Regions from separate parts of the Rhizobium sp. N731 genome, predicted to be linked through region 2. Evidence: predicted binding sites of a transcription regulator. Region 2 holds the regulator's gene; each other region holds the start of a gene.
What was found. The regulator PhoB, encoded in region 2, activates phosphate uptake and scavenging genes when phosphate is short. The targets are predictions, from matches to a motif close to TGTCATNNANCTGTCAT.
Positions count from the first base shown of each region.

Region 1: a site for PhoB is predicted at 6,294-6,310, ahead of AMK02_RS07590 (alpha-D-ribose 1-methylphosphonate 5-triphosphate diphosphatase). Genes of this name have one in related genera too.
Region 3: a site for PhoB is predicted at 6,338-6,354, ahead of AMK02_RS20855 (NAD-glutamate dehydrogenase). Genes of this name have one in related genera too.

Region 1 covers NZ_CP013601.1:1,530,426-1,541,252, reverse strand. The annotation lists gene AMK02_RS07615 (RNA degradosome polyphosphate kinase) at 1-989, opposite strand, end outside; gene hdaA (DnaA regulatory inactivator HdaA) at 1,054-1,767, opposite strand; gene AMK02_RS07605 (AI-2E family transporter) at 1,760-2,884, opposite strand; gene purM (phosphoribosylformylglycinamidine cyclo-ligase) at 3,129-4,202, shown strand; gene purN (phosphoribosylglycinamide formyltransferase) at 4,199-4,870, shown strand; gene AMK02_RS07590 (alpha-D-ribose 1-methylphosphonate 5-triphosphate diphosphatase) at 5,068-6,237, opposite strand; gene AMK02_RS07585 (NUDIX domain-containing protein) at 6,385-6,975, opposite strand; gene AMK02_RS07580 (molybdopterin-containing oxidoreductase family protein) at 6,972-9,176, opposite strand; gene AMK02_RS07575 (23S rRNA (adenine(2030)-N(6))-methyltransferase RlmJ) at 9,193-10,062, shown strand; gene AMK02_RS07570 (glutathione S-transferase) at 10,123-10,719, shown strand; gene AMK02_RS07565 (outer membrane protein) at 10,806-10,827, opposite strand, start outside.
Region 2 covers NZ_CP013601.1:542,987-553,813, forward strand. The annotation lists gene pstA (phosphate ABC transporter permease PstA) at 1-517, shown strand, start outside; gene pstB (phosphate ABC transporter ATP-binding protein PstB) at 532-1,347, shown strand; gene phoU (phosphate signaling complex protein PhoU) at 1,392-2,105, shown strand; gene phoB (phosphate regulon transcriptional regulator PhoB) at 2,266-2,949, shown strand; gene AMK02_RS02705 (GcrA family cell cycle regulator) at 3,310-3,843, opposite strand; gene AMK02_RS02710 (aspartate aminotransferase family protein) at 4,268-5,467, shown strand; gene argF (ornithine carbamoyltransferase) at 5,505-6,419, shown strand; gene AMK02_RS02720 (Hsp33 family molecular chaperone) at 6,509-7,501, shown strand; gene apaG (Co2+/Mg2+ efflux protein ApaG) at 7,702-8,094, opposite strand; gene AMK02_RS02730 (O-succinylhomoserine sulfhydrylase) at 8,318-9,502, opposite strand; SAM riboswitch at 9,545-9,623, opposite strand; gene AMK02_RS02735 (2'-deoxycytidine 5'-triphosphate deaminase) at 9,698-10,792, shown strand.
Region 3 covers NZ_CP013601.1:4,311,239-4,322,065, reverse strand. The annotation lists gene AMK02_RS20860 (MFS transporter) at 1-1,329, opposite strand, end outside; gene AMK02_RS20855 (NAD-glutamate dehydrogenase) at 1,353-6,128, opposite strand; gene pdxY (pyridoxal kinase PdxY) at 6,407-7,282, shown strand; gene AMK02_RS20845 (carbonic anhydrase) at 7,354-7,995, shown strand; gene AMK02_RS20840 (GGDEF domain-containing protein) at 8,086-9,705, shown strand; gene AMK02_RS20835 (lytic murein transglycosylase) at 9,745-10,569, opposite strand; gene AMK02_RS20830 (aspartate-semialdehyde dehydrogenase) at 10,740-10,827, opposite strand, start outside.

The DNA.
Region 1 (10,827 bases), 990 kb from region 2:
TCGTCGCGCGGCGCCTTGGTGATCTCGGACAGAGTGTTCAGCGCCAGGAGCCCCGGCAGAACGGCGACGCGATTGTCGGGGATGCTGAGTGCCTGCACGACGAACTGACGCAGCGAGGCCGGCATTTCCGAATCGGTCTCGATGCGGATGACTTTGCCGCGGCGGCGCCGCTTCAGTGCCGTCTCGAAAAAGCGCACGAGATCCTCGGCCTCTTCCTCGACTTCGATATCGCTGTCGCGGATGACGCGGAACGTACCGGAACCCTGCACCTCGTAGCCCGGATAGAGACGGTGGATGAAGATATTGGCGACGTCTTCCAGCGTGATGTAGCGGATTGTGTTCGCGTCATCCGGCAGGCGGACGAAGCGGTCGAGCGCCGGCGGCAGGCGCAGCAGTGCCGTCATCGGTTCACGGCCGTTCTTGCTGACGAGCTGCAGGCCGATCGAGAAGCCGAGATTGGGAATGAACGGGAACGGATGGGCCGGGTCGATCGACAGCGGCGTCAGCACCGGGAAAATCGCCTGTTCGAATTCGGCGGCCAGCCACTGGCGGTCGGCATCGCTGAGCGCGCCGGGGCGCACGATCAGGATGTCTTCCTTGGCGAGATATTGCTGCAGCACGGCGAGCGAGGCCTGCTGCTCCATCTGCAGATGGTCGATCTCCTGCAGGATCGAGTCGAGCTGCTCGGCCGGCGTCTTGCCGTCGGGGCTGCGGATGGCGATGTTCTGGCGTACCTGACCTTCGAGGCCGGCGACGCGCACCATGAAGAACTCGTCGAGGTTGGCTGCCGAGATCGACAGGAAACGGACGCGCTCGAGCAGCGGATGCTCGGTGTTGAGCGTCTCTTCCAGCACGCGGCGATTGAACTGCAGCCAGGAGAATTCGCGGTTGATGAAGCGCTCGGGGCTGGTCAGCAGCTCGTCCAGCGGGGGTATGTTGTCGTTGGTTTCCGGAGTGAGTTCCTGATGTTCTGCGACTGCGCTGTCCATGGTCCGCTACCCCGTTTTCAATCGCGACGGCAATTATATCAGTTTCACGACGGAACTGTGACAGTCAATCGGCCGGCTCCGAATTTCCCAATTCATTCAATACTTCGGCAGCAAGAGACCGGGTGATCTTCGTGCCCCGGGACAGGGCCAGCCGGTCGAGCCTTTCGACGATCGTCTGGGCCGCGTTCAGCGACCGCTCCATGCGGTTAACGATATAGAGCACGAGTTTGTCATCTATATAAAGCTGCCGGTCGGCGAAGAGCTTGACGATCACTTGCGACAGCAAGGCCTCGTCGGGTTCGCCGATCTCGACGATGGTCGCAGCTTTCAGACGCGAGCGCAGATCGGGCAGCAAAACCGGCCAGGAGATCGGCCAGAGACGGCTTGTTATCAACAGGCTGGTGGCGTTTTCGCGCACGCTGTTGATGACGTGGAAAAGCGCATTGTCGTCGAAGCCGAGGCGGTCGGCATCTTCGAACAGCACCGGACCGGCAGCGGCAGCGACAGCCGCGTCCGAACCGAGTTCGGGATGAATGCTGACGGCGCCGCTCAACTCCTGCCAGATGCGGGCGAGATGCGATTTCCCCGAACCGACCGGGCCGGCGAGCACGACTACCGGCGACGGCCATGCCGGCCAGGCGTCGACGATCGACACGGCGGCGGCCAGCCGCTCCGAAATCAGAAGATCGTCGCGGCTGCTTGCGGCGTCGTGCGAAAAGGCCAATGGCAGCTGCTCTCCGGCCTTGCGCTTCGGATCAGCGTTCTTCACGTCACTCATTGGGAACTGATTTCGTCTTCTGAGCGCGGGCGCTCGGCGACCCGCCAAAATAAAGATCGCTCTGAAGGTAACGCGAAAGCGCGAAGCGGACAAGGACGCCGACGGCAGCGGCAGCCGGCACGGCAACCAGAAGACCGACGAAGCCGAAGAGCGCGCCAAAAGCAAACAGCGCAAACATCAGCCAGACCGGATGCAGGCCGACGCTGGAGCCGACGAGCTTCGGCTGCAGGATATTGCCTTCCAGAAACTGGCCGCTGAAGAAGACGACCAGCACCAGGCCGATCCAGGGATAATCTGGCCAGAATTGCACGATTGCCACGCCGACGGCGAGAACGAGGCCGACCAGCGAGCCGACATAGGGAATGAAGCTGATCATACCGGCGAAGAGGCCGATCAAGAGGCCGAAATTCAATCCGACGAGGGAAAGGCCAGCGGCATAATAAATACCGAGAATGAGGCAGAGCGAGCCCTGGCCACGGATGAAGCCGGCGATTGCCTGATCGATCTCACTGGCGATCTGGCGGACATCATTCACGTAATCGCGCGGAATCCATTGATCGACCTTGGCGACCATGCGGTCCCAATCGAGCAGGATATAGAAAGCGACGACGGGGGTGACGACGAGCAGCGAGATGACGTCGACGATCGCCTTGCCGGAATTCCAGATCTGCGCGAAGAGCCCGGTCAGAAAGCCCATGCCTTCGGAGAGGATTCCTGAGAAATTATCCTTGATCGTGCCGACTTGACTCCTGATCCACTGCGGCAGCAGCGAATGCTGCGACTGGGCGATGAATTTCTGCAGCTGGCTGATATAACTCGGCAGGCGCTCGGCGAAATCGTTGAACTGGCTGATCAGCACGGGAATGAGGATCATCAGCGCCAGCGCAAAGACGATGACAAAGGCGATCAGAATGCCGACCGTCGCCATCATGCGGCTGAGGCCCAGGCGCTCCAGCCGGTCGGCGACGGGATCGAGGAAATAGGCGATCGCCATGCCGGCGATGAACGGCAAGAGGATCGAGCTGAAGACATAGAGAAAGGCGATGAAGAAAACGAGCACGGCCAGCCAGAAGAAGATCTGGCGCTTCAGACTGTTGCCGCTGACATGCTGTGGCATTGCTTCCCCGTTTCACTCGCCGCCGCCGAACGCCGCCTCTTGTCCGACGCGGCCATTCAGCACATAGGATGCAGGCGCAAAGATGGTCAACCCTATCACGCCAAATCCCGGACAGGCCGGTTAAAGACACGGGAAATTGGGGGCTTTTCCCATGCAGCGCTTGCATAAATGCCCCTGTCATGCAATTGCGACCGGCAGATGACGCGGCGCGTCTGCCGCCTGGAAATAGCCATCGGAGACCAGCATGAGCCAGTCTGGAAAAAACGGCCTGACCTATAGCGACGCGGGCGTCGACATCGATGCCGGCAACCTCCTCGTCGAGAAGATTAAGCCGGCTGTGCGCTCGACGCGCCGTCCGGGCGCCGACGGCGAGATCGGCGGCTTCGGCGGGCTCTTCGATCTCAAGGCGGCGGGCTTTACCGATCCGGTCCTCGTCGCCGCCAATGACGGCGTCGGCACCAAGCTGAAGATCGCAATCGACGCGGATTACCACGATACTGTCGGCATCGACCTCGTCGCCATGTGCGTCAACGACCTCGTGGTCCAGGGCGCCGAGCCGCTGTTCTTCCTCGATTATTTCGCGACAGGCAAGCTCGATCCCGATCAGGGTGCGGCGATTGTCGGCGGCATTGCCGCCGGCTGCCGCGAGGCTGGCTGCGCTCTGATCGGCGGGGAGACCGCCGAAATGCCCGGCATGTATTCCTCCGGCGACTATGATCTTGCCGGCTTTGCCGTCGGCGCCGCCGAACGCGGCAAGCTGCTCCCCTCCGGCGACATTGCCGAAGGCGACGTCATTCTCGGTCTCGCCTCCTCCGGCGTCCATTCCAACGGCTTCTCGCTGGTCCGCAAGATCGTGGAACTGTCCGGCCTCGGCTGGGACGCGCCGGCGCCGTTTGCCGAAGGCAAGAAGCTCGGCGAAGCGCTGCTCGAACCGACCCGCATCTATGTGAAGCCGCTTCTGAAGGCGATCCGCGAGACCGGCGCGCTGAAGGCGCTCGCCCATATCACCGGCGGCGGATTCCCGGAGAATATTCCGCGCGTGCTGCCGAAGCATCTGGCAGCCGAGATCGATCTTACCGCCGTCAAGGTTCCCACGGTATTTTCGTGGCTCGCCACGACGGGCGGCGTCCAAGCGAAGGAAATGCTGCGCACCTTCAACTGCGGCATCGGCATGATCGTCGTCGTCGCCGAGGAGAATGTCGCCGCGGTATCCAAGGCGCTCGAAGCCGAAGGCGAAAAGGTCATCATGCTCGGCCGGATGATTGCCCGCGCCGAAGGCGCTGCCGGCACGGTCTACAAGGGTACGCTTGCCATATGAGCACGCCGCGCAAACGCGCCGTCGTCTTCATATCGGGTGGCGGCTCCAACATGATGGCGCTTGTCGCGGCCGCGAAAGCCGCCGATTACCCGGCCGAGATCGTCGGGGTGATCTCCGACAAGGCGGATGCCGGCGGGCTTGCCAAGGCAGCGACCGAAGGCATCGCCACCTTTGCCTTTCCCCGCAAGGACTATGCCAGCAAGGAAGCGCATGAGGCGGCGATCTTTTCCGCACTCGATGAGCTTTCGCCCGATATCCTCTGCCTGGCGGGCTATATGCGGCTGCTGACGCCGACCTTCATTCAGCGCTACGAAGGCCGGATGCTCAACATCCACCCTTCCCTGCTGCCGCTGTTCCCAGGCCTCCACACCCATCAGCGCGCCATCGACGCCGGCATGCGCATCGCCGGCTGTACCGTGCATTTCGTCACCGAGGGCATGGACGAAGGGCCGGTGATCGGCCAAGCCGCCGTTCCGATTCTTTCCGGCGACACGGCCGAAAGCCTGGCCGCGCGGGTACTGACGGTCGAACACCAGATCTACCCGCAGGCGCTACGGCTCTTTGCGCAAGGCAGCGTGACGATGGATGGCGGCAAGGCCGTGAGCGCCGAGGCTTCAACCGCCGCGCCCAAGGCTCAACTGATTTCGCTGATCGGCGACCGCGCTTAGAGCGCATCTGCATGGCTCTGGTCGAGGGCTGCCCCTCATCCGCCTGCCGGCACCTTCTCCCCGTTTTTACGGGGAGAAGGGCATATGCCGCCCCCTCTCGCCCCCCGCAAACCTCTCGCATGGCACGTCCCTCTCCCCGTTTTTACGGGGAGAGTGTTAGGGTGAGGGGCGAAAACCACAGCTTTAGGCGAAATGCATCAAGCCGCCAGCGCCCGCAGCGGATGCAGCGTACCATCGCTATAAACGAAGCGGCCGGCGCGGAAGGTGGCGCGGATGCGGTTGATCTCGCCCGGCTCGACGACGACCAGATCGGCGCGCTGGCCGATGGCGATTTCGCCACGGTCCAAGAGACCGGCGGAGCGGGCGGCGTTGCCGGTCGCCATGGCGACGGCTGAAGGCAGGCCGCCTTCCACCATGTCGGCGAGCTTGAAGATGCCGGGCACAAAGGCAGCCGGGTGATAATCGGCGGCGATGATACTGAGCAGCCCGGCCCTTGCAGCGTCGAGCGCGCTGAGATTGCCTGACATCGACTGGCCGCGCAGCGCGTTCGGCGCGCCCATCAGCGTCCAGAGGCCGCGGCGGCGCGCCTCTTCGGCCGCAGGTGCGGTGACCGGAAACTCGCTGATGGTGACGCCGAGATCATGCATTTCGGCGACTTTCTCGACGCTGTCATCGTCATGCGAGGCAAGCGAGAGCTTGTGTTTCAGCGACAGCGCGACGATCTCCCTGAGCTTCGCCTCGATCTCAGGATTGCTGCGCATGGCGATGCGCTTGGCGACGATCTCGGCGGCCATCTCCTCGGAGATGGCGCGGCGCTCGGAAATGCTGAGGATGTAGCTTTGCAGGTTGTTGTACTGGCCCTGACCCGGCGTGTGGTCGGTCAGCGAAACCATGTCGATCTGATCGGCATTCAGCAGGCGCTCGAGTGCGGGAGCGGCGCCGACATTGGTGATTTCGTAACGGGCATGGACGCGGTGGTCGATCAGGAGATCGTCGCGCAGCCGGTTGATGCCCTCGATCACCGCCGACGTCGTCTCCAGCGAACGGACGTGACCATAGACGCTTTCGGTGGCGAAAGAGACCGCGGCAAAGGCTGTCGTCACACCGGCAGCGGCAAGCTTCTTGTCGAGTTCGTGGATGCCGAAATCGATCGGCATCGTCGCATTCGGCCGCGGCGCGATCTCGCGCTCGATCATGTCGCCGTGCAGGTCGACGAAGCCCGGCATCAGCAGCCGCCCGCCGCCATCGATCGCCGCGCCGGAAACCGGCTCCGGCCGGATCTCGGCGATGGCGCCATCCTCGACACGCACGGAACCTTCACTCACTACCTCGTTCGGGAGAACGAGAGTGAAATTGTTGAGCCACATGGGCCTTCTCCTGACCGATCCGATGATTGACAAGCCGCAGCGGATAGAACCGCTCCATGACATTCGTATGAAATCGTAAGCGCTATTATCTCAAAGCGGAAAACGTCATGGGCTAACCGCCAAGCCGCCCGAAGACCGCCTCATCCGCTATCGAATTTTGTGCCTGTTCAAGGCTGCCCATTGCAGCAGCACGATCGTCTTGGTGTCGAAGATCTCGCCGGTTTCGATCATCCGGGTCGCCTCATCCAGCGGAATTTCAAGAACCTCGATATCCTCGTGTTCCTCATCCAGGCCGCCGCCTTCCGCGACGCGGTCCGTGGTATCGATAAGGGAAACGAAGAAATGGACGACCTCGGCGATAGCGCCGGGCGAGGGATAGGATTTGAAAAGGAAGCGGGCCTCACGCAAGTGGTAACCGGTTTCCTCCATCGCCTCACGGCGGATCGCCTGTTCGGGATGGTCGTCATCAAGAAGGCCGGCCGGCACCTCGATCATCCATGCGGGATCGCCGTTCAGATGAACGGCGAGACGGAACTGGCGGACGAGAACGACGAGATCGCGTTTCGGATCATAAAGCAGGATGCAAGCGGCCGGCGTGCGGTGGTAGACCTCCCGCTTCAGCCGCTGTGTCGCGCCCTTTCGGTCGATATAGTCGAGCAGATAGCTGCTCAGCCGCGTCCACCCATTCGACAGGATTTCCTCGCCGACGATCTTCACCCGCGATTTCGGCTGCATCATACCGTGTCCTTGCGAAGCCAGACCTTGTTGTCGTGCACGGCCGCCCCGCCGTAGGGCGCGATCGGATCGGCCCCTGTCAGCACGTTGATCCCCTCCCCGTCGACATGAGCCTTGTTCGGCCAGAGCCCCTCGGCAATCAGCACGCCCGGTTTCACCTCGGTGGTGATACGGGCGTGGATGCGCAGATCGCCGCGGCTGTTGCCGATGCAGACGAGATCGCCATGGGCGATGCCGTTGGCTTCGGCATCGACAGGATTGATCATCACCTCGGGACGGCCTTCCTTCTGCCGCGACGTCTTGGTCTCCGAAAAGCTCGAATTCAGGAAGTTGCGCGCCGGCGACGTGGCGAGACGGAAGGGATGCTCTGGATCGGCAACTTCGATGACATCGACCTGATCGGGGAAGGCCGGCAGTTCGGCATGCGGCCCGAGCGCGCCGATGGCGGCCGGCGGCTTGTTTGGCGCCGGCTGATTGATCCAGTCCGGACGAAAATGGAACCTGCCGTCCGGATGGGCAAAGCCGTTCAGGAAATGGGCGTCCTCGAAAGCCGCCTGGCGATCGAACCATTTATGTTCGAGGAAATGGTCGTAGTCCGGCAGGTCGCTCGATCGGAGGATGCGGTCGATCATCTCGCGGGCGGTAAAGCCGAAACCGGGGCGATCGGCGACGCCGAGGCGTTTTGCCAATTCCTCGATCACGAAGAGATTGGTGCGCACGGTCGGTGGCGGCTCGACCAGCTTCGGTCCCAGCAGAATGTGATTCTGGCCGCCGGCGCGATAGATATCGTCATGCTCGACGAACATGGTCGCAGGCAGCACGATGTCGGCAATCTCCGCCGTTTCGGTCATGAACTGCTCATGGACGGCGACGAAAAGGTCGTCGCGGGCAAAGCCGCGTCTGACGAGGCGCTGTTCGGGAGCGATGTTCGCCGGATTGGTGTTCTGGATCAGCATCGCCGTCACCGGACCGCGATGGCGCAGCGCCACCGGATCTCCGGTCAGCACGCGACCGATCTGCGATTGGTCGAGCATGCGGATATCGCCATCCTTCATCGAGCGGCCGGTCAGTTCCGCATTGTTCATGCGGAAGATATCGCTGTTCGAATGGAAGGCGCCGCCGCCCTCATATTGCCAGGAGCCGAGAACGGTGGCGACCGAGGCGGCCGCATGCATGGCGACCGCGCCGTTGCGCTGGCGGGTAAAGCCGTAGCCCAAACGGAAGAAGGTCTTCTTCGTCGTGCCGACGAGGCGGGCAAAGGCCTCGATCTCCTCGACCGAAAGGCCGGTGATGGCAGCGGCCCATTGCGGCGTCTTCGTCTTCAGGTGCGCTTCTAGACCGCCCGGATCATCCGCATATCTCGCCATATAGTCGCGGTCGGCATAGCCGTCGCGGAAGGCGATGTGCATGGTGGCGCAGGCGAGTGCAGCGTCGGTGCCAGGCCTGACGATCAGCGCCATATCGGCCTGCTTCATCGTCGGATTGTCGTAGATGTCGATGACGACGATCTTGGCGCCGCGCTCCTTGCGCGACTTGATCGCATGGGTCATCACGTTGACCTGGGTCGAGACCGCGTTGGTGCCCCAGATGACGACGCAATCGGTTCGGCCCATCTCGCGCGGATCGGGGCCGCGCAGCACGCCGGTCGCCATGGTGAAGCCGGTCCAGGCCGGGTTGGTGCAAATCGACGAGAAAAAGCCGGAGTAGCGCTTGGCGTGACGCAGGCGATCGATTGAATCGCGCTGCACCCAGCCCATGGTGCCGGCATAGAAATAGGGCCAGACCGCCTCGCTGCCGTCCCTCGCCTCGGCCTTTATGAAGGCTTCGGCAATTTCATCCAGCGCATCGTCCCAGGAAATCTGCTGCCATTGCCCTGCCCCCTTGGGGCCGGCGCGGCGCAAGGGGTGCATCAGGCGGTCGGGATGGTAGAGCCGCTCGGCATACCGGGCGACCTTGGCGCAGATGACGCCCGACGTATAGGAATGGTCGCCGGCGCCGCGCACGCGGCCGATGCGGCCGTCTTCCGATACCTCAACCTCCAGCGCGCAAGTGGAGGGACAGTCGTGCGGACAGGCCGTGTGGCCGATCTTGCTGTCCAGCTTCGGGGATTTGGCGTCGATGGGGGTCGCAATATTCATGGCATTTGTATATGCCAAGGCCTGCATGGCCAAAAGCCAGAAAAACTCCCCATGATACGAATTCATACGGGCATCAGCGAAAATGAACTACCGCCATATCTACCACGCGGGCAATTTTGCCGATGTGCTGAAACATGCCGTGCTGGCGCGGCTGATCCGCTATATGCAGAAGAAGGAGGGCGCCTTCCGCGTACTCGACACGCATGCCGGCATCGGCCTCTACGACCTCTCCTCCGAGGAAGCGCAGAAAACCGGCGAGTGGCAGGCTGGCATCGGCAAATTGATGGAGGCCGAACTCGGGCCTCAGGTCTCCGAGCTGCTGGAGCCCTACCTCTCGACAATCCGTGAACTCAATCCCGAGGGTGGCATCCGTTTCTATCCCGGATCGCCGAAACTTGCGCGCATGCTGTTCCGGCCGCAAGACCGGCTGTCGGCCATGGAGCTGCATCCGGAGGATTACGCCCGGCTGCACCGGCTGTTCGAGGGCGATCACCATGCCCGCATCACCGAGCTCGACGGCTGGCTGGCGCTCGGCGCGCACCTGCCGCCGAAGGAGAAGCGCGGCATTGTGCTGGTCGATCCGCCTTTCGAGGAAGAGGACGAATATGAACGCCTGGCCGAGGGGCTGGAAAAGGCCTATCGCCGCTTTCCCGGCGGCACCTATTGCCTTTGGTACCCGCTGAAGAAGGGCGCGCCGATCAAGGAATTCCACGAAACTCTGCAGGCGCTCGACATCCCGAAGATGCTTTGCGCCGAACTCACCGTGCGCAGCGACCGCGGCATGACCGGACTGACCGGCTCCGGCCTCGTCGTCGTCAATCCGCCCTTCACATTAAAGGATGAGTTGCACCAGATGCTTCCGGCGCTGAAGGATCACCTGGCCCAGGATCGCTTCGCCTCGCACCGCGCCTTCTGGCTGCGCGGCGAGAACAAGACGGTCAAGGGCGATTGACCGGGTAATCCGCATCGGGGATAGTCCGTCCCACAGCCCCACAGCCTCATCAGGTGTCCCATGAAGCTCCTCTGCTCACCCGCCTCGCCCTATTCCAGCAAGGTGCGGATGGCCGCGCACTTTCTGGATATCGAGATCGACGCCATCCGAGTCGATACCAATACCGGACCGGCGATCCTGGTGGACAACAATCCGCTCGGCAAGATTCCGACGCTTCTGACCGATGACGGAGCCTCGATCTTCGACAGCGTCGTGATCATGCATTATTTCGACAGGCTGACGAAGGGCCGGCTCTACCCCTCCAAGAAGAGCAAGCGCACGGATGCGGAAGTTCTCGAAGCGCTCTGCGACGGTATCTGCGACTGCCTGCTGACGATTGTCTACGAGCGCCGCTTCCGCGAGGAAGAAAAGGTTCACCAGCCCTGGATCGACCGGCAATGGAAGAAGGTGACGGCCGGGCTCGCCCATCTCGGCGCCAAGCCGCCGAAACTCGGCAAGAAGCTCAATGGCGGGCATTTCGCGCTGGCCGCCACGCTCGACTATCTCGACCTGCGCTTCAAGGACCAGTGGGAAGCCGATCACGCGCCGCTTGTCGACTGGCTGGCGCAATTCGAAAAGAAATTCCCTGCTCATCGTGAGTTCAAAGCCAGCGCCTGAGCCTGATCCGGAGCTGAAACGGAGCGCCGGACAGCAAAAAGCCGGGCGATGAGCCCGGCTTCTGCATATTGGGATGTTCAATCGGCTTAGAACTTCACGCCGATACCG
Region 2 (10,827 bases):
CGTCCCGTCGATCGTCTACGGTCTGCTCGGCCTTTCCGTCTTCATCAACTTCATCGGCCTGCCGCGCTCGGCCTCGTTGGTCGGCGGCCTGGTGCTGACGCTGATGACCCTGCCGACGATCATCATCGCCACCCGCGCCGCACTGCGCGCCGTGCCACCGTCGATCCGCGCCGCAGCCCTCGGCCTCGGCGCCTCGAAGATGCAGATGGTGTTCCACCATGTCCTGCCGCTCGCCATGCCCGGCATCCTCACCGGCACGATCATCGGGCTGGCGCATGCGCTCGGCGAAACCGCGCCGCTGCTCCTGATCGGCATGGTCGCCTTCGTCGCCAATGCGCCGACGACGCCGCTCGATCCCTCGACGGCCCTGCCGGTCCAGGTCTATATGTGGGCGAACGAGGCCGAACGTGCCTTCGTGGAACGTACTTCGGGTGCCATCATCGTCCTGCTCCTGTTCCTGATCGTCATGAACATGGGCGCCATCCTCTTGCGTCGTCGCTTCGAGCGCCGCTGGTAAACGGAGTAGATATCATGAACATGCTGACGGAAGCTGCAGTTGAAAAGGCGCTGGATCAGAAGATGAGCAACGTCCCGTATAAAATGATCGGACAGGATGTCTCCGTATACTACGGCGAGAAGCGTGCGCTTTTCGACGTGAACCTGAACATCCGCGAAAACACCGTAACCGCCCTGATCGGCCCCTCGGGCTGCGGCAAGTCGACTTTCCTGCGAAGCCTCAACCGCATGAACGACACGATCGAGGGGTGCCGCGTCACCGGCAAGATCACGCTCGACAGCGACGACATCTATGATCCGGATATCGACGTCGTCGAACTTCGCGCTCGCGTCGGCATGGTTTTCCAGAAGCCGAACCCGTTCCCGAAGTCGATCTACGAAAACGTCTCCTACGGACCGCGCATCCATGGCCTCGCCAAGTCGAAGGCCGATCTCGACCAGATCGTCGAGACCAGCCTGCAGCGCGCCGGCCTCTGGAACGAGGTCAAGGACCGCGTGCACGAGTCCGGCACCGGCCTCTCCGGCGGTCAGCAGCAGCGCCTGTGCATCGCCCGCGCCGTTGCCGTCAGCCCTGAGGTCATCCTGATGGACGAACCCTGCTCGGCGCTCGACCCGATCGCCACCGCCAAGGTCGAGGAACTGATCCACGAGCTGCGCGAGAACTACACGATCGTCATCGTCACCCACTCCATGCAGCAGGCCGCGCGTGTCTCGCAGCGCACCGCCATGTTCCACCTCGGCAACCTCGTCGAGGAGAACGACACCGACAAGATGTTCACCAACCCGGACGATCCGCGCACCCAGGACTACATCATGGGTCGCTTCGGCTGATTGCGGCAATCCGAAGCCTTCCCGTTATTCGAGGACAAAGCCCCATGGCATCGACACATATTTATTCTGCCTATGATGATGATCTGAAGTTCCTCTCCAGGCGGATTTCCGAAATGGGCGGCCTGGCCGAGCAGATGGTCGCCGAATCCGTCCGGGCGCTGGTCAACGGCGATACGGCGCTGGCGCAGAAGGTCATCTCCGACGATGTGATCCTCGATCACACCGAGCGCGAGATCGGCGACAAGGCGATCGTCACCATCGCCCGCCGCCAGCCGATGGCCGCCGACCTGCGCGAAATCATGGGTTCGATCCGCATCGCCGCCGACCTCGAACGCGTCGGCGACCTCGGCAAGAACACCGCCAAGCGCGTCATCGCCGTGCAGAGCACCGGCGTTCCGCGCAAGCTCGCCCGCGGTCTCGAGCACCTGTCCGAGCTGGCGCTCGTCCAGCTCAAGGAAGTGCTCGACGTCTATACGACGCGCGCCGCCGACAAGGCGACCGCCATCCGCGAGCGCGACAACGAGATCGATGCGATGTACACCTCGCTGTTCCGCGAGCTCTTGACCTACATGATGGAAGATCCGCGCAACATCACGAGCTGCACGCATCTGCTCTTCTGCGCCAAGAACATCGAGCGCATCGGCGACCATGCCACCAACATCGCCGAGACGATCTACTACATGGCGACGGGCGCCCAGCCGGAAGGCGATCGTCCGAAGGATGACAGCGCCAACACCGTCGGCGCCGCGACGGAATAATCGTTCCGAACGAGCCGCCCGAGCCCGCCGCCCGGACCAGTCACTTGCGTGCGCGCCCGTTCGGGGCGCGCAAAGAGGTCGCAGCCAATTTCTGAATTTGCGCAGGACGCCTGGTTAAATCGTCCCGGTTTAAGGCTTGTGCGCGAGGAGACGGACACGCATGATCCCGAGAGTCGCAGTTGTTGAAGACGAGGAAGCGCTCAGCGTGCTCCTTCGCTATAATCTCGAAGCGGAAGGCTTTGAAGTCGATACCATCCTGCGCGGCGACGAGGCCGAAATCAGGCTTCAGGAGCGCACGCCCGATCTCCTCATCCTCGACTGGATGTTGCCCGGCGTCTCCGGCATCGAACTCTGCCGGCGCCTGCGCATGCGGCCGGAAACCGAGCGGCTGCCGATCATCATGCTGACGGCGCGCGGCGAGGAGAGCGAGCGGGTGCGCGGACTGTCCACCGGCGCCGACGATTATGTCGTCAAGCCCTTCTCGACCCCCGAACTCGTCGCCCGCGTCAAGGCGATGCTGCGTCGGGCCCGTCCCGAGGTGCTGTCCTCGGTGTTGAAATGCGGCGATATCGAACTCGACCGCGAAACCCATCGCGTTCATCGCAAGAGCCGCGAAGTCCGCCTCGGCCCGACCGAATTCCGCCTGTTGGAATTCCTGATGTCGTCGCCGGGCCGCGTCTTCTCGCGCTCGCAGCTGCTCGACGGCGTCTGGGGCCACGACATCTATGTCGATGAACGCACCGTCGACGTCCATGTCGGCCGCCTGCGCAAGGCGCTGAATTTCTCCAACATGCAGGACGTCATCCGCACCGTCCGCGGCGCCGGCTATTCGATGGAGGCCTGAGGCTGAGGGAGTGTGTGGTCGGCGTTCCCGCCGGTGCAGCCTTTCCCAGGCCCTTCATTGCACCGGCGCGGCGTATGAGCGGGCACCACCTCACCTCTGTCATCCAGGCACCACCTCTCCTCTCCGTCATCCCAGGGCTTGACCCTGGGATCCATGCGGCTGGCGCTGCGGGAGGAGCGATGGCATTCAAATGCAGGGAAATTATCGAAGCCGAGTGCCTGGTCGTGGATCCCAGGGTCAAGCCCTGGGATGACGGAATGCGTGGTCGGCTTTGCTGCCAAACACAAAGGTCGCTTCCCCACTCTAATCACAAAAAACGGGCTGCTCGGCCCGTTTCTCACTCTCGACGATGTCGCCCGCTCAGCTGACGCGCGCTGCCGCCCGGCGGCGTTCGTTGATCGGCTGATAGGCAAGCTTCTGATGATAGCTGCAATAGGGCGAATTGTCAGGGGATTCGCAGCCGCAGAAGTGGAAATCGTCCTTCAGCGGATCGCCGACCGGCCATTTGCAGGTGCGTTCGGTCAGTTCCGTCAGGCCGAGGCGGCGGGAAATCGGCACGACCACGTTGCCCTTCGGCACGTATTCCATTTCCTCGACCGTTTCGATCTCGATCTCTTCCTTCAGCATCGTTGCGCCCTGCTGGCGGGTAACGGTGCGGGTGGTGATCCGGGAGGCGTAGTTCGGCGCGCGCGGCGCCGATGTCTGGCGCTTCGGCGTGCGCGCCGCCGTCGCCGTGCCGCCGGCCTTGGCACGACCCGGCAGGTTCAGCCGGTGCACCTTGCCGATAACGGCGTTTCGGCTCACGCCGCCAAGCTGCGCAGCAATCTGGCTGGCGCTCAGTCCTTCGGCCCAAAGCTTCTTGAGTTTCTCGACCCGCTCGTCTGTCCAGTTCATGCCCTGTCTCCACCGTTTGCGTTGGTGATGGCAGAATCCCTCACCGTTGTCCCGGAAGCCTCCGAAACAAGAAACGCTTGATCAATTTTGGTGACTAGTTCCGCCGCATGCAGTCTAGTAATTGAACTTTAACCTAGTGTGAGGCTGACTCCGTGACAAGAGTCGCGGGAATCCGGATGAATCGAATTTCAAGTTTTCCCCAACTTGCTTCCTCTGCGTGTCATTTCTGCAATAATGCCTGTTGAAGGCCGAAAGTGCCCCTGTACAAGCTTGCTGCATACGCTAAGGCCGCAGTTTTGTTGACATTGCAGCGCGAAAAGGAAATAGTACCGCTCGCCGCCGAAAGGCGGCATTTTTGATTTTTCGGACCTGGTTTCGTTAGCCGGAGTCCGTGCAGGACAACACTGAACGGGAGACCCGCGCCATGGCTGAAGCCGCGCCGCTTTATGACACCTATTCTCGCGCCCCGCTGCGGTTCGAGCGAGGCGAGGGCGTATGGCTGATCACCGAGAGCGGCGAGCGTTATCTCGATTTCGGCGCCGGTGTCGCCGTCACCTCCGTCGGCCACGGCAACCCGCATGTGGTCGCGGCGCTGAAGGAGCAGGCCGATAAGGTCTGGCACCTCTCCAACATCTATGAGATCCCCGGCCAGGAGCGTCTGGCCAAGCGCCTGACGGACGCCACCTTCGCCGATAAGGTGTTCTTCACCAATTCGGGCGCCGAGGCGCTCGAATGCGCCATCAAGACGGCGCGCCGCTATCAGTTTTCCAAGGGCCATCCCGAGCGCTTCCACATCGTCACCTTCGAAGGCGCCTTCCATGGGCGCACGCTTGCGACGATCGCCGCCGGCGGCCAGGAAAAATATCTCGAAGGCTTCGGCCCCAAGACGCCGGGCTTCGATCAGGTGCCGTTCGGCGACATCGAAGCGGTACGCGCCGCGATCACCGATGCGACGGCGGCAATCCTCATCGAGCCGGTGCAGGGCGAGGGCGGCGTGCGTCCCGCCACGACCGAGTTCATGAAGGCGCTGCGCCAGATCTGCGACGACAAAGGCCTGCTGCTGATCCTCGACGAGGTGCAGACCGGCGTCGGCCGCACCGGCAAGCTCTTCGCCCATGAATGGTCCGGCATCACACCCGACATCATGGCCGTCGCCAAGGGCATCGGCGGCGGTTTCCCGCTCGGCGCCTGCCTTGCGACCGCTGAGGCCGCCTCCGGCATGAAGGCCGGCACCCATGGTTCGACCTATGGCGGCAATCCGCTGGCCATGGCCGTCGGCGGCGCCGTGCTCGATGTCATCCTCGCCGACGGCTTCCTCCAGCATGTGCGCGACGTGGCGCTTGTCTTCCGTCAGGGGCTGGCCTCGTTGAAGGACCGTTATCCCGATGTGATCGAGGATATCAGGGGCGAGGGCCTGCTGCTCGGCGTCAAGGCGGCCGTCACCTCGGCCGAGTTGCTGCAGGCGATCCGCGCCGCGCATCTGCTCGGCGTGCCGGCCGGCGACAATGTTATCCGCCTTCTCCCGCCGCTCGTCGTCACCGCCGAGGAAGCCCGCGAGGGTCTCGCCCGCCTCGAACGCGCCGCCGAGAGCATCCGCGCCGCCAAGATCAAGAAGACGGCTTGAAGGGATTGGCGCTTTCGGGCGCACGACAGGTAAGAACATGGCTCCTAAACATTTCCTCGATCTTTCGGCCGTCACATCGGCCGACCTCAGAACCATCATGAACGACGCGCTCGCCCGCAAGCAGGCCTTCAAGGCCGGCCAGGGCGACAAGCCGCTCGCCGGCAAGATGCTGGCGATGATCTTCGAGAAGCCGTCGACGCGTACCCGCGTCTCTTTCGACGTCGGCATGCGCCAGCTCGGCGGCGAAACCCTGTTCCTGTCGGGTACCGAAATGCAGCTCGGCCGCGCCGAGACGATCGGCGACACCGCCAAGGTTCTGTCGCGTTACGTCGACGCAATCATGATCCGCACCACCGAGCATTCGCGCCTGCTGGAGCTTGCCGAACATGCGACCGTGCCTGTGATCAACGCCCTGACGGACGATACCCATCCCTGCCAGATCATGGCCGATATCATGACCTTCGAGGAGCATCGCGGCCCGATCAAAGGCAAGACCATCGCCTGGACCGGCGACGGCAACAATGTGTTGCATTCGCTGGTCGAAGGCGCCGCGCGTTTCGGCTACCGCATGAACATGGCCGTACCCCTTGGTTCGGAGCCTAAGGATCACTATCTGAACTGGGCCCGCAATGAGGGCGCCGAAATCATGCTCTGCCATGATGCCGACCGTGCGGTCGAAGGCGTCGATTGCGTGGTGACCGATACCTGGGTCTCCATGAATCAGGAACATCGGGCCCGGGGTCATAACGTCTTCCAGCCTTATCAGGTCAATGCGGCCTTGATGGCCAAGGCCGGCAGCGATGCATTGTTCATGCATTGCCTGCCTGCTCATCGCGGTGAGGAAGTGACGGACGAGGTGATCGACGGTCCGCAATCCGTGGTCTTCGATGAGGCGGAAAACCGCCTTCACGCGCAGAAGTCGATTCTTGCTTGGTGCCTGGGCGCGATCTGAACCATAATCGGATGTCGCGCGTGAAAAGCGCGCGACCGCGCGAGCGAAGGGCACGCTGACCCTTTGCTTGAAAACTAGGAGTGAAAGCCATGGCAGAAGCTGCAGCCGCCCTCGGCCAGTTCGATTTCGCCGGCGATGATCATGTCGTCCCCTTTCAGGTGGAGGGTCTGGATGTGCGCGGCCGCGCCGTCCAGCTCGGCCCCATGCTCGATGCCATCCTCGAGCGTCATCATTATCCCGCGCCCGTCGCCCGGCTGCTTGCCGAGGTCGTGGTGCTGACGGTGCTGCTCGGCACCTCGCTGAAGTTCGACGGCAAGTTCACCGTGCAGACCAAGGGCGACGGCCCGGTCGATCTGCTCGTCGCCGATTTCTCGACGCCTGAGAACGTGCGCGCCTATGCCCGTTTCGATCGGGCGCTGCTCGACCAGGCCATTGCATCGGGCGAGACCGAGCCGGAGCAACTGCTCGGCAAGGGCGTGCTCGCCTTCACCATCGATCAGGGCAAGTTCGCTCAGCCCTATCAAGGCATTGTTGCGCTCGACGGCACCTCGCTCGAGGAGATCGCCGGCGTCTATTTCCGCCAGTCGGAGCAGATTCCGACGCGTGTGCGCCTGGCTGCGGCCGAACTCTTCGACCGTGACGACGCCGGCAAGCCGCGCCACCGCTGGCGGGCAGGCGGCCTCGTCGCCCAGTTCCTGCCGGAGGCGCCGGAGCGCATGCGCCAGCCCGATCTCCACGGCGGCGACGGCGACACCGGCGACCGCCCGCATGGTGAGGACGATGCCTGGACCGAAGCCCGCTCGCTGGTCGAGACCATCGACGCCGACGAGCTGACCGATCCGCAGGTCGGCACCGAACGGCTGTTGTTCCGCCTGTTCCACGAGCGCGGCGTGCGCGTCTTCGAGCCCCGCGCCGTCTTCGACCGCTGCAGCTGTTCGCGGGAAAAGATCGGCAACGTGCTGAAGGGTTTCACCGCCGAGGAGATCGAGGCCAGCCAGGAAAACGGCGAGATATCCGTCACCTGCGAATTCTGCTCGACCACCTACCGCTTCGAAGCGACCGAGCTTCAGCCGGCGGAATAATTCTCGGCGGCGCCAAAAACCCCTCCCAACCCCTCCCCACAAGGGGGAGGGGCTTGGATGCCGCCCCCACTGTTTTCCATTTCACCGTCTCCGCAGAGAAGCAGATGTCTGCTGCAGTTGGCGCATTGCGTTAGCCCCTCCCCCTTGTGGCGAGGGGACTTTTTCAGATCTCGGCAATCTCCTGAGTGGGAACTTGCCCCTCAATTCAGCACGCGCAACAGCCCCGGCGAATCCAGCGAGAAGGCGGGGATGTCGACGTCGAACAGCTCGCCTTCATCCGTTTCCATCTGATAGTGGCCGAACATCAGGCCTGAGGGCGTGTCGAGCGGGCAGCCGGAGGAATATTCGTAGGTGTCGCCGGGGCTGAGCCGCGGCTGTTCGCCGACGACGCCGGGGCCGGTCACCTCGTCCACCTGTCCGTTCTGATCGGTGATGTTCCAGTAGCGGTTGACGAGGCGAACGGCGACGCCGGAATTGTTGCTGATGACAATCCGGTAACCCCAGACATAGCGATCGTCCTCCGGATCGGATTGCTCCTCCAGATAGAACGGTTCGACCACGACTTCGATATCTCTTGTGAGGGCGCGATACATGCCTTGCACCATAGTCAAGATATGTTACCCGTATCTTATAAAGAGGCCCTGTCCGTCAAGAAACGGAACGTTGATCAGCGGTCAAATGGTGATGATCGAAGGGTTTTCGGTCGTTAAGCCTAACTGTCAGCGTTAATTTTACTTCGCAACGCCGGCGCGGGTGGACTTGTTCCCGCGGATCGGCGGCCGGCTCCGGACGAAGTCCGGCCGCTATTCCAGTCGATCAGGCCGAGATCTTGGTAAGCGCCCGCGCGAAATCCTCGATCAGGTCGTCCGTGTCCTCTATGCCGGCCGAAAGCCGCACCGTGCCCGGAGAAATGCCGAGTTCGGCCCGCGCCTCTTCCGTCAGGTTCTTGTGCGTGGTCGTTGCCGGATGGGTGATCAGGCTCTTGCTGTCGCCGAGGTTGTTGGAAATCTTGATGATCTCAAGCGCGTTCTGCAGCGCGAAGGCCGCCTCCTTGCCGCCCTTCAGCTCGAAGCAGACGAGCGTCGAGCCGCCGGTCATCTGCTTGGCGATGATTTCGGCCTGCGGGTGATCCTTGCGGCCGGGATAGATCACCTTGGCGACCTTGCCTTGCTCCGCCAGGAAATCGGCGATCTTCGCCGCATTCTCGGTCTGCTGGCGCACGCGCAGCGGCAGTGTCTCGATGCCCTTCAGAAGCGTCCAGGCATTGAACGGCGACATGGCCGGGCCGGTATGACGGAAATAGTCGTGCAGGTTCTCGTCGATCCATGCCTTGTCGGCGAGCACCACGCCGCCGAGGCAGCGGCCCTGGCCGTCAATATGCTTGGTGGCGGAATAGACGACGATATGAGCGCCGAGCTCCAAGGGCTTCTGGAAGAGCGGCGTCGCAAAAACATTGTCGACGATCAGCTTGGCGCCGACCTGGTTGGCGAGCTTGGCGACGCCTGATATATCGACCACTTCGAGCGTCGGGTTGGTCGGGCTTTCCAGGAAGAACACCTTGGTATTCGGGCGGATCGCCTTTTCCCAGTTGGCGAGATCCCGGCCGTCGACCAGCGTGCACTCGACGCCGTATTTCGGCGCCAGCGTTTCCACGACCCAGCGGCAGGAGCCGAACAGGGCGCGGGCGGCGACGATATGGTCGCCTGCCTTCACCTGGCAGAGAACGGCGGCGGCGACGGCCGCCATGCCGGAGGCGGTGGCACGGGCATCTTCGGCGCCTTCCAATGCACACATGCGCTTTTCGAACATGTCATTGGTGGGGCTGCCGTAGCGGGCGTAGATGAAGCCGTCCGTTTCGCCCTTGAAGCGGGCTTCGGCCGCTTCCGACGTGTCATAGACGAAACCCTGGGTGAGATAGATTGCCTCCGACGTTTCGCCATATTGCGAACGCAGCGTGCCGCCATGGACGAGTTGGGTTGCCGGGCGCCAGGTCTTGCTCATGCCATCACCTTCACATAACAAAAAAACCGGCCGCAAAAGCAGACCGGTTTCAACCCGGTCTTTTTAGCCACTTGTTTAACGTGGCTGCAAGCCGACCGGCCAAATCACCACGGGATAATTCTGCAATACTGCTGTTAGCTGCTTGCGTCAATTCCCCGTATTTGGTTTTGTCGGCGGCAAAATGATGGATGGGGCATGATGGCTCGCGAAACTGGAATTCTGGCGGACCGCGCGATTGCGGCGCTGTTCGAAACGGGGCGTCTGAACTCCGAGCGGGAGCTCGACCGCGATCAGATCCAGCCGGCAAGTCTCGACCTGCGCTTAGGAAGCAAGGCTTTTCGTGTGCGCGCTTCCTTCATGCCGGGGCCGTCGCATCTGGTCTCGGACAAGCTCGATCGGCTGAGCCTGCACGTGATCGATCTGTCCCAAGGCGCGGTGCTCGAAACCGGCTGTGTCTATATCGTGCCGCTGATGGAGAGCTTGGCGCTGCCGTCCGACATGTCGGCCTCGGCCAATCCGAAGAGTTCGACCGGCAGGCTCGATATCTTCACCCGCGTCATCACCGACTACGCCCAGGAATTCGACAAGATCCCGGCAGGTTATTCCGGCCCGCTCTATCTCGAAATCAGCCCGCGGACCTTCCCGATCGTCGTGCGCCGCGGCTCGCGCCTGTCGCAGATACGCTTCCGCGTCGGCCAATCCGTGCTCGGCGAGCCGGAACTTCTGAAGCTGCATGAAAGCGAGACGCTGGTTGCCAGCAAGCAGCCGAACGTGTCGGGCGGCGGCATCGCGCTGTCGATCGATCTCACCGGTGATAAGGACGGCCTGATCGGCTATCGCGGCAAACACCACACCGCCGTCGTCGATGTCGACGAGAAGGACCAGCACGATATTTTCGATTTCTGGGAGCCGCTCTATAGCCGCGGCCGCAACGAGTTGATCCTCGATCCCGACGAGTTCTATATCCTCGTTTCGCGTGAGGCTGTGCATGTGCCGCCGGATTATGCCGCCGAAATGACCCCCTTCGATCCGCTGGTCGGCGAGTTCCGCGTCCACTATGCCGGCTTTTTCGATCCGGGCTTCGGCCATGCGCCGGCCGGCGGGCGCGGCAGCCGCGCCGTGCTCGAAGTGCGCAGCCATGAAGTGCCCTTCATCCTCGAAGACGGCCAGATCGTCGGCCGCCTGGTCTATGAACACATGCAGGAAAAGCCCGCCAGCCTCTACGGCTCCGGCCTCGGATCCAACTACCAGGCCCAGGGCCTGAAACTCTCGAAACACTTCCGCATCTGACGGGCTGCCCTCAGCCGACTTGACAGCGGCCCCCT
Region 3 (10,827 bases), 580 kb from region 2:
GAGGATCAGCGTCGCCATTCCGAGCCGCGGTGAGCCGCTCAGATAGGTCACCAGCGAGAAAAGCAGCGTCGCCATGAAACTCGTGGCGCGCCCCGAAAGCGCGTAGATGCCGAAATAGCGGCCGGCTTCCTCGAGGCTGACGCTACGCGCGAGATAGGAGCGCGACGAGGCCTGCACCGGCCCGAAGGCGAGCCCGATCAGCAGGCCATAAAGGATATAGGCCTTTTCCGCGGCGGTGCCGAAGAGGCCGCCGGAATCGGCGGTCGGCAGCGGCATCAGGCCAAACAGGGTGTAACCCGGCCCGGTCGAGATGATGCCGATGGTGGCCAGAAGCAGCATGGTGAGGCTGATGACGACGGTTACCTTGGAACCGACGCCCTTGTCGATCCGGCCGGCGATCAGGCAGCCGAAGATCGCGACGACGTTCAGGATGATGCCGTAGAGGCCGATCTCGATCGTCGCCCAGCCGAACATGCCGGCGGCGAAAACGCCGCCGAGGATCAACAGGCCGTTGACGCCGTCCTGATAGATCATTCGGGCGATGAGGAATTTCAGGATGCCGCGGCGTTCCTTGAGTTCGCCGAGCGTGTTTCTCAGGTCCCGCAGGCCGGCGCGGATTGCGGTGCCGAAGGGCAGGCCTCTGCCGACATCGGGTGTGAAGAAGAACATCGGCAGGATGAAAATCAGGTACCAGACGGCCGAGATCGGCCCGGTGATGCGTGCGTCCTGACCGGTCTTGGGATCGAGGCCGAAAAGCGGATCGAGGCCGAGAACCGTCTTGCCGCTTTCCGGGCTTGCCGCCAGAAGCGTGACGACCGCAATCAGCACGATCATGCCGCCGAGGTAACCGAGCCCCCAGGCGGTGTTGGAGAGCTTGCCCACCTCATGCTTGCCGACAAGCCGCGGCATCATCGAATCGTTGAAGACGATCGAAAACTCGGCTGAAACCGAGGCGAGGATCATGAAGATCACCGGATAGAGGATCGGCGAACCGGGGGCTGCAAACCACAGGCAGAAGAGGCTGACGATCTTGATGATCGCGAAGAAGCCGATCCAGGGTTTGCGCGCGCCGGACTGGTCGGCGATCGAGCCGAGAACGGGCGAGAGCAGGGCAATGATTACGGACGAGATCGTCGCCATGTTGCTCCATGTCGTCTGCGCCGAAACCGGGTCATCGGTTAAGCGGGAGACGAAATAGGGCCCGAAGATAAAGGTGGTGACCACCGTGAAGAAAGGCTGGGCCGCCCAATCGAAGAACATCCACCCCCAGATGCCCTTCTCCGTGGCTTTCGGCGGCTGCGTTCCTGTCCAGTCTATGCGATTCAACATCCGCTCCTTTTTCGCGGACTGTCTCACCTCGCCCGGTCGCGCGCAAGATCGGTCAGGATGCCTGCGGCAACAGTGATGCGCGCAAGATTGGGATCGCCGCTGTCGCTGAGGCTCGAAAGCTCCTCGACGATGCGGTTGATGCGGACGCGATCCTGCGCATGCCACGCCTGGACGGGCAGCTTCTCCTTGCCGTGATCGGAAAGCGCCGAGATGACGATGTCGCGCCGGGCGCTGGCGATCTGGTCGATGCTGCGGGCAAGCGCCAGGTTTTCGTAATGGTCGGAGGTGAGAATCCGGCCGCCGGCCGCCAGCAGCCGGGCGATCCGAAAGGTTTTCGATACCGCAAAATAATTTTCGGCGGCGCGCACCAGCGGCTCGCCAGTGCGCTCGGCAATCTGCATGATCTCCGGCACCAGCGCGAAGCTCTGGAGGTTGGCGATTTCGGCCGCCAGCTTTTCGGGCACGCCGGCCTCGGCATATTCCGCCTGGCGTGCGGCAGCATCGCCGGCGGCCTGTTCGGCGAAAGCAGGCCTCAACTTCTTCAAGGCAGCCTGAAGCCGGCTAATCACCTCTGCCATATCGGCTTTGGTCATCGCTGTTTTCAACAGCAGGCGCGTGAGAACGACAAAACTGTGGCTGATTTCCTCGTAAATGCGGTTCTGCACTTCGCCGGATATCTTGCCGTCGAGCGCATCGGTCTCGGCCCAGAGCCTGGGGAGGTCGAAACCGTCGCGCGCGACGATCGCGGCACGCACGACCTCCGGCGCCGAAGCCGCCGTCGCGTCCATCATCGCGACGGTAAAGCTCGGCCCGCCGCGGTTGATCGCTTCATTGGCAAGCACGGTCGCGATGATTTCGCGCCGCAGCCGGTGGCCTGATATATCGCCCGCGTTCGACTTCTGCATTTTGACGGGGAAGTAATTCGACAGCGTCGTGGCAAAATAAGGGTCGTCGGGCAGGTCGCTCGCGGCGAGCGCATCGAAGAGCACGATCTTGGCGTAGGACAGCAACACGCCGATTTCCGGCCGCGTCAGCGGCTTGCCGGCCGTGTAACGTTCGGCCAGCGTCTGCTCATCCGGCAAGGTCTCGACCTTGCGGTTCAGCTGGCCGGCGGCTTCGAGCACGCTCATGAAGCGGGCGAGTTCCAGGCCGTTTGCCGTGCCCTTGCGTTCGATGAGCGAGATCGCCAGCGACTGGAGATAATTGTTGCGCAGGACCAGGGCCGCCACTTCGGCGGTCATCGACGACAGAAGCTGGTCGCGTTTTGCCCGCGTCAACCTCCCGTCGTGCATGGCGGCCGCCAGCGCGATCTTGATGTTGACCTCGACGTCCGAGGTGTTGACGCCGGCCGAATTGTCGATGGCGTCGGAGTTGCAGCGCCCGCCTTTGAGGCCATAGGCGATGCGGCCCTTCTGGGTGACGCCGAGGTTGGCGCCTTCGCCGATCACCTTGGCGCCCACCTCCGCCGCGGTGATGCGGATCGGGTCATTGGCGCGGTCGCCGACTTCGGTATCGGTTTCGGACGCCGCCTTCACATAGGTGCCGATGCCGCCGAACCAGAGCAGGTCGACCGGGCTCTTCAGGATCGCCGTCATGATCTCGAAGGGCGTGGCCACGGCTTTGTCGATGCCGATCGCGCTCACCGCTTCCGGCGTCAGCGTCACCGATTTCGCCGAGCGCGAAATGATCATCGCGCCCTTCGAAAGGACGTTTTTATCGAAGTCCTGCCAGCTCGAGCGCGGCAGATTGAAGAGGCGCTGCCGCTCGGCCAGCGTCTTTTCCATATCGGGATCGGGGTCGATGATGATGTCGCGGTGATCGAAGGCGGCGATGAGCCTGATCTTCGGAGAGAGCAGCATGCCGTTGCCGAAGACGTCGCCCGACATGTCGCCGACGCCCGCGACGGTAAAGGGCGTCGTCTGGATGTCGATGTCCATTTCGCGGAAATGGCGTTTCACGGTTTCCCAGGCGCCGCGGGCGGTGATGCCCATCTTCTTGTGATCATAGCCGGCCGAGCCGCCGGAGGCGAAGGCGTCGTCCAGCCAGAAGCCGGCCTCCTGCGCCAGAGCATTGGCGGTGTCGGAGAAGGTCGCTGTGCCCTTGTCGGCGGCGACGACGAAATAGGGGTCGTCACCATCGAGCCTGATCGTATCCGTCGGCGGCACGATCTCGGCGCCGGAGATGTTGTCGGTAATCGAAAGCAGCGTGCGGATATAGGTTTTGTAAGCCTCGCGGCCGGCATTGAAGATCTCGTCGCGGCTGCCGCCCACCGGCAGCCTTTTCGGATAAAAACCGCCCTTGGCGCCGACCGGCACGATGACGGCGTTTTTCACCTGTTGCGCCTTGACCAGGCCGAGCACCTCGGTGCGATAATCCTCGGCGCGGTCCGACCAGCGCAGGCCGCCGCGCGCCACCTTGCCGAAGCGCAGGTGCACACCTTCGACCTCGACGCCGTAGACGAACATCTCGCGGAAGGGTTTCGGTTGCGGCAGCCCGTCGACCAGGTGCGGATCGAGCTTGAAGGCCAGCATGGCTTTCGGCGACCCGTCCGGGTTCTTCTGGAAATAGTTGGTGCGCAGCGTCGCGTCGACGATGTTGACGTAGCGGCGCAGGATACGGTCGTCGTCCAGGCTCGGCACGTTGGCAAGATCGGCCTCGATCGCCTGGTGCAGGTCGGCGATCTTCTTGACGCGGGCTTTGTCGGAAAGCTTTGGATCGAGCGTGTCGTGGAACAGCCGGAAGATCGCCGCGGCCACGCCAGGATATTTGTCGAGCGTCGTTGCGATGTAATCCTGCGAATAGGCGATGCCGGCCTGGCGGAGATAACGGGCATAGGCGCGCAACACATTGGCTTCGCGCGCCGAGAGCCCGGCCGAAAGGATCAGCCGGTTGAAGCTGTCATTGTCGATCGTGCCGGCGAAGGCGGCGACGAAGGCTTCCTCGAGGGCGGCACCATACCGGTGCAGATCGATTTCGCCGCCGGTGCGGGTCTCGAGCTCCATGTCGTGCAGCACGACGAGTTGGGTTGCGCCATCGGCGACCTGCACCCCGATGTCGAAGGTGCGTTCGCTGACGACATTGAAGCCGAGGTTCTCGAGAAGCGGCACGCGGCGCGACAAGGCCAGCTGACCGCCGGCATGGAAGATTTTCAGCGAGAGGATACCACCCTGTTCTTCCTGGCGATGATAAAACTGGATGCGGAGCGGCTCGCCGGCGGCGCAAGCGCCGATATCGGCAAGGTCGGCCACGGTTTCTTCAGGGGTGAAAGAATCCTGGAAGGCCTGATCGACCGACAGTCTCGGCGACTTTGGTCCGGCGAGCGCTTCGAAACGGTCGTCCCAGCGGGCGGTGATTTCGCGGATCGTCTGCTCGAGCCTTGCCTGCGGAATACGCGGCGTCTTGCCGCCGGAACGGCCGATGATGAAGTGCACGCGCGCGACGCCGCCTTCGGGAAAAGCCGGGTAATAGGCGGAGACACGGCCGTCATAGACCGTCTTCAGATAGGTGCCGATCCGCTCGCGCACGATCGAGTCATATTCCTCACGCGGAACATAGACGATCACCGAGACGAAGCGGTCGAAATGGTCGATGCGCGGCAGGACGCGCACGCGCGGCCGGTCGGCGAGATCGTTGATCTGCTCGGCAAAGCTTGCAAGCAGCGTCGTGTCGATCTGGAAAAGGTCGTCGCGCGGGTAGGATTCCAGCGTGTTGTCGAGCATGCGGCCGGAATGGCTCATCGGGTCGAAGCCGAAATGCTCCTTCACCTTTTCGATCTTCGACCGCAGCAGCGGGATTTCGGAGGCGAGCGAGGTATAGGCCGTCGAGGTGAAAAGACCGACGATGCGGAGTTCCCCGGTCACGTTGCCCTCGGCGTCGAAACGTTTGACGCCGACATAATCCATATAGGCGCGGCGATGGACGATCGATTTTACATTCGCCTTGGTGACGATCAGGAAGTCGGGGCCGTCGAGGAAGGCAAGGATCTCCGGCGTGGTGGTCACGGCGTCCTTGCCGGTGCGCAGCACGAGAACGTCTGGGTTGGAGAGGATGCCGAGGCCGGCGCCCTTGTCGCGCTCGACCTTAGCGTCGGCGCCCTTGCCCGAATAAATATATTCACGCATGCCGAGGAAGGTGAAATTCTCGTCGCGCAGCCAGGCCAGGAAGGCCACCGCCTCGGCATGTTCGGCCTTCCTGCGGCCGGCGCCATTGGCCGAAAGCTCGGCGATCACCCCATCGAGCTTGGCAAGCATCGGCTTCCAATCGGAAACCGACAGGCGGACCTGTTCGAGGACGGTCTGGACGCGTTTGACGAGATCGGCTGCCTGGGTGGAGTTCAACGGGGCAATATGGAGCTGGATATGGCTGACGCGCGCGGCGGGATCGCTCGGGTGGTCGGCGGAATAGAGTGCGGGGGCTTTGCCCTTTTCCATGACGAGGATGGGATGCACCGCCATGAACAGATCGCGGTAGGTGCTCGTCACTTCGCCCATGACCGATTCATAAAGGAAAGGCATGTTCCGGTCAGTCACCGACAGCACCGAAACGGCGGTGCCGCCAGGCGTCACCTCGGCAATTGTGTCGATGCTGACGCGGGGCGCCTTGCCGTTCCAGGCGGCAAGTTCCTTTGCCGAATGCACGGCAGAACGTGCCAGCATGTCGGGCGTATAGAGTTCCAGATCGTCATTGCTCGCCCGGCCGAAGAGAATTTCCGGATCGAGATGCGCCTCGCTCATCGCCTTGGCGATCTTGCGCGCCGTTTCGATCTGCTTCTCCCGTTTCGGATTGTTTCTGGCAGCCATGAATCGCCTCCCCGCAATGGACTGATTTTTCGCAAGCTAGCAGAAGATTTCTCGAAAAAATCTCTAAAAGAGAGGCCTGAGGCATTGTTTTGATGCTTTTTTGCCGGCGGAAATGGGAAATTGGCAGAGATTTTTTCGCTTTCGAGGCTAAAACGCATTGGCAAGGCCTCTCTTCCGGCTTTGCTTTCGCGGCACATTTCCGTGCTCACGTGAAGAATGGTTGACAGCCCGGCGTCAAAAAGATCATCAAACGCCATCATCATTCGGACCTCGATTTCATGTCGGAAAATGCAGCGGGCGCAGTCATCGTTATTTCCAGCCATGTCGTGCGTGGCTCTGTTGGCAACCGGGCGGCGGTGTTTGCGCTGGAGACGCTCGGCCATCCGGTCTGGGCGCTGCCGACCATCGTCCTGCCGTGGCATCCCGGCCATGGCCGTTCGACGCGGCTGACATTTGCGGAAGCCGATTTCGACGCGGCGATCGACGACCTGATCCGTGCGCCCTGGATCGGTGAAGTCAGGGCGGTGCTTTCGGGCTATTTCGGCAATGCTGCCCAGGCACGCTCGGTCGGTCGGCTGATCGCTGCGCTCCGGCAAAACAATCCCGAACTGCTTTATGTCTGTGATCCGGTCATGGGCGATCTCGGCGGCCTCTACGTGCCGGAAGCGACGGCCGAGGCCATTCGTGATCATCTCATTCCGCTGGCCTCGCTCGCAACGCCGAACCGGTACGAGCTCGCCTGGCTGTCGGGAGCAGCGCTCGACGACAACAGTGCGATCATGGAGGCGGCGCTGGCGCTCGGGCCGTCGCGCATGCTCGTCACCTCGGCGGTGCCGATGATGGCGGGTGGCACCGGCAACCTCTACCTTTCCGGCCGTCACGCGCTTCTTGCCGAGCACCGCGTCGTCGACAATCCGCCGAATGGTCTCGGCGACCTGCTGGCCGCCGTTTTTCTGTCGCGCCTGCTGTCCGGCCTCGAGGATGAAAAGGCGTTGCAGCTTGCCACCGCCAGCGTGTTCGAAGTGCTTGCGCGTGCGGTCAAGCGCGGCAGCAACGAGTTGATGCTGGCCAGCGATGCGTCCAGCCTGTCGTCGCCGATGGCCATGGTGCAGATGCGCCGGCTCGTACATCCGGCGCAGCGGCGGAAAAAATGACGCATTTGTCAATGTGCGCATTTTGCGGTGCAGCAGTTGATCTTGTCTTCCGCCCGCGCTAATCCAGAGGCATGCAGCGTTTTCCAAACACCCTTCTGAACGGTTATCGCAACTTTATGAACGGGCGTTATGCCGACGCCCGCGACCGGTATCGGCAACTTGCCGAAAACGGCCAGAATCCGAGCACGCTGGTCATTGCCTGTTCGGACTCGCGTGCGGCTCCCGAGCTGATCTTCGATGCCGGCCCGGGCGAGCTTTTCGTCATCCGCAACGTTGCCAATATGGTGCCGCCCTACGAGCCGGACGGTCATTTCCATTCGACATCGGCCGCTCTTGAATTTGCCGTGCAGGCGCTGAAGGTTTCGGACATCGTGGTGATGGGCCATGGCCGCTGCGGCGGCATTCGGGCGGCACTCGATCCGAATGCCGAGCCGTTATCGCCCGGCGATTTCATTGGCCGGTGGATGTCGCTGGTCAAACCCGCAGCCGAGCAGATCCAGAGCAATGACGTGATGACGGAGGCCGAGCGGCAGACGGCGTTGGAGCGTGTCTCCATTCGCAATTCGCTCAACAATCTCAGAACCTTCCCGGAAATAAAGGCGCTCGAGGACGCAGGAAAAATGCACCTTCATGGCGCCTGGTTCGATATCTCGACCGGCGAACTCTGGGTCATGGACGCCGAAACACGCGATTTCATCCGTCCCGAAATCTAGGAGCGTACCGGTTTATCACTTTTTTAAGGATTGCTGTTAAGCTTCTAATCGGCTGCACATGACCGGCATTTGACCACGTGGCGATTGGCGATGAAGTTTGAAATCATCAAAAAGGTTATCCTGGCCGCCATCCTGCTGCCCTTCGTCTTCATGCTCATTGAAGGCGTCTTCGTCCTCCGAACTTCGATCCTGCAATACAGAGATCTCGAGAAAGACCGGCAGTTCGCCGACGTACTTGCGCGTGGCGGTTCGATCGCGGCCACGGAAATCCTGAGCGAAATCGATGCCACTCGCCGCTATCTCGCGCATCCCAGCAGGGGGACTGCTGTCGACATGCAGCAAAGCCGACTGACGCTGGATCAAGAACGCCGCGCTTTCTATGCCAGCTTGCCGCCTCGCGATACGCTCGATCAAGGGCTTGCAGGTGAATTGTCGGCCCTCAGCCTTGCCTATAGCCGTATCGTCGCCGCGCGAAGCGCCGTCGACCAGGGCCGTTATTCCGGCAGCAATCCCGGTTCCATCTACTGGTATGCGGCTCTCAAGCAGCTTGCGGTCGTCGACGCACTTTCACCGCTGATCAGCGACCCGGTGCTGCTTGAAAAATCCAACCAGCTGATGGGCATCCTGCTGACCTACTACGGCGAAAGATTGATTACCGGAATCGGCACTCGTTACCTCAATCAAGATGTTTCTGCCAGATTTCCGATCGAATTGTTCATTCAAGGCAAGACCATGCTCGGTGCCGGCATGGATCACATGGTCTTCCATTCGACCGCGCCGATCGTGCGCGACATCGTTGCCTATCTCGGTCGCGGCGACCAACTGAAGGCGAATGCGATCACCGATGCCATTCTCGCCGGGTCGCGGCCGTCGCGCGCAATGGGCGACGCCTGGGCGGCCGCACAGCGCGAACGCATGGCTTTCCTTCAGCAAAAGATGGTCGAGGCTGCGAGTGATATTCACGAGACCGGCGAGCAGTTTTCCACGCTCTCGCACATACACCTGATACAGATTCTGGCGCTGTGCGCAGGCCTGTTGATTCTCGCAACGCTGGTGATGATGCTGGCGGCAAGAGGACTTCGGCTGATCGACAAGCTCGCTCGGGACCGGGAGACGCTGGTGGGTGAGTTGCGCAACGCTGCTCAAACCGATCTTCTGACGGGGCTCTACAACAGGCGCGGCTTCGAGGTCGCCGCCTCCGCGCTTCTTACGCAGGCCGAGCACGGCTCGCACTGGATTTCCGTCGTCCTCTTCGATCTCGATCATTTCAAGAAGATCAACGATATCCACGGCCACGATGCCGGCGATGCCGTGCTGCGGCACGTCGCCGGCGTCGCGCGCCAGAATTTTCGTTCCTTCGATCTCTTGGTGCGGCATGGGGGCGAGGAGTTTCTGGCGCTTTTGCCGGATTCGACGCCCGACGAGGCCGCCATCGTCGCCGAGCGCGTGCGACAGGCGATCGAGGCGGCGGAAATCCCTCTTGCGAGCGGCGATCTCCTCAAGGTCACGGCGAGCTTCGGATGCGCCGGCCGGGCAAACGACGCCGCCAACCGGAACTTCGAGGATCTGGTCAAACGCGCCGATCTGGCGCTCTACGCCGCCAAGGCTTCCGGCCGCAATTGCGTGGTGTCGGGGCCGGTGGTGCCGGCTCCGCCGCAGGAGGAACGACGCAAGACGGCATCGGGCGGCGGTTTTGATTCCCGCATATGAAAAACGCCGCCTTCGCAGCGGCGTTCCCAGAGCAAAGGCTTATCTGCCGCCGTCGATCTGCTGGCCGATATAGGCGATCGCCTGCTGATAGACGCTGGCGGCGTTCCAGCCCTGGATCGCGGTGAAATTTGGCTCTCCCGGCTGATAGCCGGCGCCGGCACGCCAGCCGTGGCCCTTGAGGAAATTTGCGGTCGAGGCCAGCGCATCGGCGCGGGAGCCGACCATGTCGACCCGGCCGTCGCCATCGCCGTCGGCGCCGAAGCGCACGACGTTGCGCGGCAAAAACTGCGTCTGGCCGATTTCACCATGGGCGGCACCCTTGGCCTGCGGGCTCAGATAACCCTCGGAGACCAGCTGGAGCGCAGCGTAGAGCTGATCGGTGAAATAGTCCGAACGACGGCAGTCATAGGCAAGGGTCGACACAGCCGAGAGCGTATGCTGATTGCCCATATAGCTGCCGAAACCGGTCTCCATACCCCAGATTGCGATCAGCGGACCCGCGGGAACGCCGAAGCGGCGTTCGATCGAGGCAAAAAGGGCCTGGTTGGCCGCTTTCATCGACCGGCCGCGGGAAATGACGGCGGCACCGCCGCGCTTCTGCATGAAGGCGTCGAAGGAGAGCTTGAAGCTTTTCTGGCCGCGGTCGGCGGCGATCGTCGGCTTGTTGTAGTTGACGTTGGCGAAGGCGCGGCTGAGCACCGATTGGCTGACGCCGTTGGCCGCTGCCGTCTGCTTGAAATCGGCGACCCAGGCGTCGAAGCCGGCGCTGGTATTGCCACATTGCGGCCCTTGCGCGAACGCCGGTACCGCTTGGAGGACGCCCATTGCCGCAGCGGCCGCCAGAAACAACTTTGTCATGCGCATTGAGAAACCCCGCTCTCGATCTGCATAGTTTTTAAGCGGGCAAGAGAATGCCAGCCACTCGCGATTTTGTCACGATCATCGTTCAGCGAGCGCTTATACAGTCGTATTTGCCCCGGAAAAAGCCCCGCTCAACGGGCAGGGCTTTAACATCTTACGGTTTACAAATGGTATCAGGCTGCCTGCTTGCGCGGCTTGACCAGGCCGCGATTGACGAGCAGCTCGGCGATTTGGATGGCGTTCAGCGCCGCGCCCTTGCGC